2 regions of the Anaerosinus sp. genome follow, and region 2 is predicted to be linked to the other one. Evidence: riboswitches for the same ligand, from Rfam matches in the RefSeq annotation. Region 2 holds a riboswitch; the other holds the start of a gene.
The links. Region 2 has a riboswitch for lysine ahead of lysA (diaminopimelate decarboxylase). Riboswitches for the same ligand answer to the same signal wherever they lie in the genome.
Positions count from the first base shown of each region.

Region 1: linked by a shared signal. The riboswitch ahead of dapB (4-hydroxy-tetrahydrodipicolinate reductase) and the one ahead of lysA (diaminopimelate decarboxylase) in region 2 are both predicted to bind lysine.

Region 1 is NZ_CBDNNH010000004.1:60,847-65,285, forward strand. Features, by position in the region: gene dapG (aspartate kinase) at 1-63, opposite strand, end outside; gene ACWZFG_RS03515 (aspartate-semialdehyde dehydrogenase) at 75-1,106, opposite strand; gene dapB (4-hydroxy-tetrahydrodipicolinate reductase) at 1,131-1,925, opposite strand; lysine riboswitch at 2,040-2,212, opposite strand; gene ACWZFG_RS03525 (hypothetical protein) at 2,408-3,004, shown strand; gene ACWZFG_RS03530 (HipA family kinase) at 3,011-3,760, shown strand.
Region 2 is NZ_CBDNNH010000018.1:40,429-44,867, reverse strand. Features, by position in the region: gene ACWZFG_RS08440 (ferritin family protein) at 77-607, opposite strand; gene lysA (diaminopimelate decarboxylase) at 674-1,918, opposite strand; lysine riboswitch at 1,995-2,167, opposite strand; gene ACWZFG_RS08430 (hypothetical protein) at 2,356-3,030, shown strand; gene ACWZFG_RS08425 (lipid-binding SYLF domain-containing protein) at 3,213-3,794, shown strand; gene ACWZFG_RS08420 (SufB/SufD family protein) at 3,923-4,439, opposite strand, start outside.

The sequences.
Region 1 (4,439 bases), on a different contig from region 2:
AAAACTTCGGCTTTCTTCAGTTGCAACTGAAGTTCCTCCAAATTTTTGCACAACAATACGCATACCTACACACCTCAAAACATGTTATGTTTGATCATATATTCCGCAATTTGCAAAGCATTTAATGCCGCACCTTTACGAATTTGATCACCAACTACCCATAAGTTTAAACCATTTTTTATTGAATAATCTTTTCTTATACGTCCGATGAAAACTTCGTCTTGATTTGATGTATAAAGAGGCATAGGATACTCCATTTCATCTGGATTGTCTTTCACAATCACGCCTTCAAAATTTGATAAAGCTGACTTAACTTCATCTATACTAAGATCATCTTCCAATTCTAAATTAATAGATTCTGCGTGACTACGATATACTGGAACCCTAATTGTAGTAGCAGTAATTCCCATTCCATAATCATCTAAAATCTTGTGTGTTTCATCAATCATTTTCATTTCTTCTTTAGTATATCCATTATCTTTAAAGACATCAATTTGGGGAATTAAATTAAATGCGATCTGATAATGTTTCGCTAAACTTGCTCCAGGTAGAATTTTTGCCTCAACAGGACGATTTTCAGCAATAGCCTTGACTTGTTGTTCTAATTCATCAATTGCTTCTTTGCCACCACCAGACACAGCCTGATAAGTCGATACAACAACTCTTTTAATCTTCACTTTATCATAAATCGGTTTTAATGCCATTGTCATAATAATCGTCGAACAATTTGGATTCGCGATAATTCCTTTATGATTCTTTATCGCTTCTGGATTTACTTCTGGCACTACTAATGGTACTTCAGGATCCATTCGAAATGCGCTTGAATTATCAATAACTACAGCACCACTTTTCACAGCAGCTGAAGCGAAAACAGTGCTTGCTGAGCCACCTGCAAATAAAGCAATTTGTACATCCTTAAATGATTCATTTGTTGCTTCTTCTACTACATAATCTTTGCCCATAAACTTTATTACTTTTCCTGCTGAACGCTTTGAGGCTAACAATTTTAAATTGGCAAAAGGGAAATTACGTTCTTCAATTAAACTTAAAAATTCTTGCCCAACTGCACCAGTAGCACCTAAAATAGCAACATTATATTTTTTCATTTATTCTGCACTCCTAACAATCAATTAATTTAATATATTTTCTAGTCCACATACTAGTGTATCTAAACTGACAACTTTTTTGCAAGCAATGACAACACCTGGCATAAATGAATCTCGATTAATAGAGTCATGTCTAATCGTTAGAGTTTGACCTAATCCCCCGAAAATCACTTCTTGATGCGCTACATATCCAGGTAAACGAACACTGTGAATATGTATTCCATCAAAATCAGATCCACGTGCACCTTTTATTTTTTCTACTTCATCCGGATGCCCTTGTGTTCTCATGCCACGAACTTCACTAATAAGTTCAGCAGTACGTAGCGCAGTGCCTGATGGTGCATCTAATTTTTGATCATGATGCAATTCTATAATTTCAACATCCGGCATGTATTTTGCGACTTCCTGTGATAACTTCATCATCAAAACAGCCCCAATTGCAAAGTTTGGTGCTATGAATGCCCCCACATTATTTTCTTTACACAGTTGCTCTATTTCTTTTTTATTTTCATCTGTCAATCCAGTAGTCCCAACGACCGGATAAACTCTATTTTTAAGTATAATTCTAATATTATTCATTACTACATTAGGATTCGTAAAATCAACAACGACATCTGCGCTGGTTTCAGTCAGCACCTCTTGCAAGTCTTTTTTTACATTAATTCCAATTTTATCAATTCCAATCAATGAACCAATATCATCACCTTTGGACATGACATCTACTGCACCTACAAGCATAAGATCACTATCATTATGTACTGCATTTAAAACAGCACGACCCATTTTCCCATATGCACCACAAACTACTACTTTTATCAACCTTATCCCTCCTAAAACTAATAATAAAAGTCAACTATATACAAAAAAAACTGATAAGACCATTCTCACCAGCTTTCTATATAAGGCAGCTCCTAGGGTTCAAGACCCTATTCTAGATGAGATAGCTCTCCACCAATATCCGGTGACAATCTAACATTTTTTCAATGTTAAACCAGAATCAACATTTTGGGAAATATTGAAACTTCGGCGACAAATCCTTTCAATCCATATCATCAAACCCCTTCTCCATGGAAATACTCTTATTTAATCGCACCTCTACTCCATCCTATGCAGGACTTCTATTTAATTTATGTACATTTTATACTAATTGTTCCAATAGTGTCAACCTAAAGTTATAAAACGATTAAATTAATTATACAAATATTCACGTTGAAAAAACATTTTTATATCATGCACATCATTTCTTGTTATTGCATATTGTACAGTAAAATCATGCTAAATCTATTTGGGAGGGTTTTATTATGAGTTTTTACTGTAGAATAAAAAACGAAGAATTAATTTGCGACCTAAAAAGGGAAGTAAACAGTGATATATTGTTATTAGGTGCTGATGGCTTTACTTATTTCGGTCGTTTACAAGCAATAGAAGATTGTCGTATGGCTGTTTTAACTCCAGCAATTACATCTGTAACTTCTGATGTAGAAATTATTACTCCAGGCGGGTGTTTAGTTACTGTCAATTTTGCTAGAATAGACTTATGGAGTATTATTGCTAAAGGTAGTGGTATTGTATGCGATCCTGTTTATAGTACTTTATCTTGTGATGATGACACACCAATTATAAGAGAAGGTCAAGACCGTGAATATGATTGTTTAGTTAGAAGTTTAAAACGCTTAATCGGAAACAATGTGGCTATTACTACCACAGGTGGATTTTTATTTGAAGGCGTACCTAGTGAAGTTTGTAGAGATCTAGCAATTCTTACTGTTGATGAAATTTTCATTCCTGGCTGTAATAAATTTATATCTGATAGAAATATTCGCTCCGTAGTGGTAAATTTAGAAGCGATTACCTCCGTTTCTGGTGGAGATACAAAATGTCATTGCTGTTGTAGATAAACGACTATGTTAAGAGGGAAAAAAGTTCTTGGTAATGTAGGCGTTGGCGTTACCTGCCCATTCTTTTGTGAGGCCAATGATGGGAATATATATATTGTAAAAACCAATAAGAAAAACATACCAGCACAAATACTAATTAGTGAATTTTTAGGAAAATTTATTGGAGAAAGATTAGAATTAATTTTTCCCCATAGCGATTTAATTGATATAAGCCAATTAAAAATGAATGAATCTTTTTTTTCTTTACAATTCGCTTCCCAATATATTCCTTATATAGAATATCTTAATCACGATCATTTAAAAAAGGCTATAAATATTAAGGAAATGGCTGGAGTAATACTATTTGATCATATCTTTCACAATCCAGACAGAATAATAAATAGAAAAAATCTTTTATTTTCGCATTTAGGTCATCGCATTTATGCAATTGATAATTCTCATCTATTTAAATGTAGCCATTGGAATAACGAAGTTTTAAAAAAACTTACCAAGCAAGTATCTGTATATCAAAATCATTTATACGGGGTACTATTAAGAAACTTCTTAACAAAAGAAGATTTTTATCCATATATAAACCGCATAAAAACGATTAGCAAAAATGAAATTTTATCTATTATCTCACAAATTCCAGATGAATGGGAAAAAGGGAACTTTGATTTAAACTATTTAATAGATTTTATTATAACAAGATTTGATAATATCGAAAAAATAGCAGAAGCTATTTTGCCAAAAACTAAAGAGGAACAACTTATATAAAATAAAAAGCTCTAGACAGCAATACTCATTTGTACTACTGTCTAGAGCTTTCCATCATTATGAAAACTCCCGTCCATCGTCCTCCGCCGGACTTCGGGACAAAATGTCCTGAACTTGTGGCCATACCCCCGGAAAAATAGCAGGACAGCGGGCGACCGTCAAAGTGCTTGTCCGTTGTTCACTCTATTTTGGGGTGTTTCTTCTCTCAAAATTGAAATGGGTGGGAAAGCCGTTTTAGAGCTTTCCCGCCTTGATTGCCCATCAGCAAAGACGTGGGGATTGTCAACGGCGGCACATAAAATGCGTCGTTCATCTTGACCGTTGCCTAGATCGACTGGCTTTGCTATCTTACTGGCTGTTCAAAGTAGTGCTTAGAATGTGATAAAACCGCTCCTTATCAACTGTTCGTGTTGCCGCTTTCAGAAGAAACATCAGTAACTTCCAATGGGCTTGTCCCGTGTATCGCCACACAGGAGCAAACGCAATTTTAGAAGCCAAAGGGTCTGCCCATGAGTTCCAGTTATAGTAAGGCTCCGGCAGTGGTTCATTTCCAAAGTCCCCGTCATCACAGCAGTCCGGCAGGGTCCAGGTAATTACAGAACAGCATGGTAATATTGTCATATTGCCAATTCCGATTAGCACAATTTCATGTGGGTTTTCCTTTATTTTTGATACAAGA
Region 2 (4,439 bases):
TATCATAAAAATATAAAAAATACAAGAGTAAAAAAACTATTGCGAATGAGTAACGTATTCATTCGCAATAGTTTTTTTAAGGTTTACATGTGTTTTCGTTTGTGTATGCCATTAAACATTTCCAAAGTTTTGCAGCATGAACTTTTTCATCATTGCCATTATTACAAAAGAGTATTTTTACATCTTTATGCTGGGCGGCGCAATAACTTTCTTGATAATTATTTGCATCACATAATTCATCTACAATTGCTCTTGTTAATAAGTCTATCGCTTCTAAATTGGAACAACTTTTACTTTTACGAAAACTGTCTATAGATGGAAGTGTAATACAAACATCATTAAAAGCACAACATTGTACGGGATCATACTTTGCTAAAAGTGTCATTATATTGCGAAAATGAACCATTTCATCTTCGGCAATTTCAGTGAATAATTTACATAATGAACCACTTGTTTTTTCAGCAGCACAAAGATAAAAATAAATTCCTTTACGTTCGCTGATTGCCATTCTTCTTAGTAACAATAAATCTGGGTCAGTCGGGCACATGCAGTTTTGATCAGGCGTTGACGAAAAAAATTTTGGCGGCATAGGATTCCTGTCGTCCATAAGAAAAAGCCCCCCTTATTCCATTTTTATATAATCTATGAATAAGAGAGGCAAAATGTGCTAATTTTAAAATTTTAATGTGGCAAAATAATCTTCTATTGTTTCGCCGCGGCGAATCATTTCTACGTCGCCATTAGGTTTTAACAATAATTCAGCAGAACGTAATTTACCATTATAATTAAAGCCCATTGCATGGCCATGCGCACCAGCATCGTGAATGACGATAATATCACCGATATCGATTTTTGGTAAAGCGCGGTCGATTGCAAATTTATCATTGTTTTCACAGAGTGAACCAGTGATATCATACACATGGTCACAAGGTTCATTTTCCTTACCGATTATCGTAATGTGGTGATATGCTCCGTAAAGTGCAGGACGCATTAAGTTTGCCATACAGCTGTCTAGTCCAATGTAATTTTTATATGTGTTCTTGCGATGAAGTGCAGTGGAAACAAGATAGCCATAAGGTCCAGTAATAGAACGACCTAACTCCATTGCAATTGTAAGTGGCGCAATATTGTTTTTTATAACGATTCTTTCATAAGCTTTTCTAATTCCTTCACCTACATATTCTAAATCAACAGCTGTTTCTTCAGGGCGATAAGGGATGCCAACGCCGCCGCCAAGGTTAACAAATTCTAATCGAATACCAAGTTTTTTATTGATTTCAACAGCAAGATTAAACATTAATTCCGCTGTTGCGATAAATGAATCAGGATCTAATTCATTGGAGATTACCATGGTATGAAGTCCAAAGCGTTTTACACCTTTTTCTTTAGCGATACGATATGCTTCAAAGAGTTGCTCTTTTGTCAGACCGTATTTTGCTTCTTCAGGTTTTCCGATAATTGTATTGCTATGTGCAAGCGATGGACCTGGGTTGTAACGGAAAGAAAGAATCTCTGGGAAGCTGGCGTGTTTTTCAAGATAATCAATGTGTGTAATATCATCTAGATTGATAACGGCACCTAATTCTCGCGCTTTTTGAAATTCTTCTGCTGGCGTATCGTTTGATGTAAGCATGATATTTTCGCCTTTGATTCCGGCCATTTCAGATAATAATAATTCAGCTAAAGAACTGCAATCGGCACCTGCGCCTTCTTCGCTTAGAATTTTAAGTAAAGTAGGGTTTGGAGCAGCTTTTACTGCGAAATATTCTTTAAATGCTGGGGCCCAGCTAAAAGCTTTAAACAAACGGCGCATATTATTGCGGATTGCCTGTTCGTCGTAAATATGAAACGGAGTTGGGTACTTTGCAATAATCTCTTGCAATTTATCTTTGCTGATTGGAAATGTTTTTTCTGCCATAGATATTACCTCCAAAATTTGTATTTGCATATAAAAAGCGATTTGGAGTCAGCCTCGCAAATCGCTTCAAAAAAGCATGCAAGATAGCTCTCCATACGAATTACGTATGACAGTCTTGTGCATATTCAACCCAAGACCAACAAATTATCTTTGCCATGACAATTTATTTCGGCGATGGTTCCTTTCGTTATTCCTCAAAGCTGGCAGCTCAGAATAATTACTATTAAGCATCGCACCTCTATCACTTATTCTATTTATTTTGCATCATTATATCAATTTTTATAGGTATGTGTCAATTGAAAATAACTATCATTATAAAATGGTTTTGTAACATTGTAAATTTTATAAACCGATAAAAATTTTCCCACATATTATAAGTATAGGCTTTCTTTTTTAGGAAATAGTAAGAAAAATAAGTTTTATAAGGGGAATAAATAATGAAGATTTACGAAGATATTATAAATAAAGCGAGTAAAAAAAATAAAAGTAAAAAGACTTTTAATGTGATTAGTACAGTACAAGAGTTTTGGCAGAGCTTACAAGAAAGTTTTGCGAATGCTAAAATCATTGAAGCGACCGAAATGATGTCGTGCTTTACGAAAACAGACAATTTTCATTGTAATTATCAAAGAAATTTATCATATGAGAATCTTATGCCGCTCAGCCATGATATGTGGGTTGAATTTAGTGATGAGGAATCTGGGACTAATCTAGGTGTTTTACTCACCTATCATGAAATAGAAGAAGATGACAGCTTGTTTAGAGATGCTATGGAATATGGTATTCAGAGTCCATTTAAGTGGTGTTGCAAAAGTTATAGCTTTATTAAGCAGCCACTTAGTAAAACCGTTCCGCTCAACTGGTCTTTAATGGAATATATTAGAGAAGACGGTTCATCAGCAGGGAGTTTGTTAAAGCCAATTCAACTCCCAGATAGCGTTGTAAAAAACGTAGAGATAGAAATGGAGAATATGCAGCTATTAAATCATGGAATTGCATCGCTAATTAGTGATTTGGCATTATATTTAGTAGAGTCAGTACATCAGGAGAAAGCAATATTAAAAGAACATAAAGAAGAAAAAAATGATTACTATATCGCTTTACCTGTATAATTAGCATAAACATCAAAACGCCTCTTTTTCATAGCATATGCCATGAAAAAGAGGCGTTTTCTTATAAAGATAGTTAAGCCGTCGGATAAAAGGAAGGGTAAATAGACAAAAATTTACTGCTAGGCAACTTTATTTTTGTGTGCTATAGTTAATTTAGTACAAGATATAGAGGAGGGATAGTATTGGCTCAATCTAAATTTTTGCGGCTCGTTTGTATGCTGGTGCTTTGCGCTTTTGTTACGTCAATTTCAGTTGTGCAGGCTGCCAGTGTAGAAGATAAACGGCAAAAAGTTCGTAATATGTCTGATGCAACTTTAGAAAAGCTTTATGAAGTTCACCCAAGTGCAAGGAGAGCTATTCAAAATGCAGCGGGCTATGCTGTATTTAAAAATACAGGGGTAAAGATTTTTGTCTTAGGTAGTGGAATGGGAAAAGGTATTGCAGTGAATCAAGTTACCGGTGAAGAAACCTTTATGAAAATGGCGGAAGCACAGGTTGGACTTGGTTTAGGGGTAAAAGAATTTAATGTAATTTTTGTTTTTGCAACAGAGGACGCACTAAACAAATTTATCAATACAGGCTGGGAGTTTGGCGGACAGGCAACTGCTGCGATAACAGATGGTGTTTCTGGTGACTCTATGCAAGGCGCTGTTACTGTATCTAGGGATACTTGGATGTATCAAATGACGGAAAAAGGATTGGCGCTTGAATTAACAGGTAAAGGAACTCGCTATTATAAAGATAGTGAGTTAAACAAAAAGTAAAAATAAAAATGCTGCCGGATTAGTGATTTTCACTCACGGCAGCATTTCTGCTTTTACGGACTTCATTTATCCGATGATTTCTAAGATTCAGATGGAGTTAAAACTCCATCTGAATTTTAAAAATCTGTTTATTTTAAGAATCCTTCGATGATTTTGGCTTCGCCTTCAGCCTCTGAGAGTCCCAATGTCATCAATTTTGTTAATTGTTCACCAGCGATTTTACCAATCGCTGCTTCATGAATTAAAGCTGCATCTACATGATTGGCTGTAAGTTCTGGAATCGCACTTACTACACCATTGTCCATAATAATTGCATCACATTCCGTATGCCCGCTGCAGTCAGCATTTCCATTAATTGTCGAACGAAAGATTTGTTTTGAAGAATCTCTGGCAACGGAACGGGAAATTACATCTGCACCAGACTTATTGCCGTTTAAATCCACTTTAAAAATTGTTTCTGCAGTTTGGTTACCGTGGGTCATGATTTTTTCGCGAATAATAAGCTTGGCATTTGCAGCTAATGTTCCTTCGGTGACTCTTTTACTAGAATCAACGCCTTTGATTTGTAGGGTATCCATTTCCATATAACTATTTTCTCCTAACTCCATATAGGTTTCAGGATTAATTATCCGTTCACCCGTACCT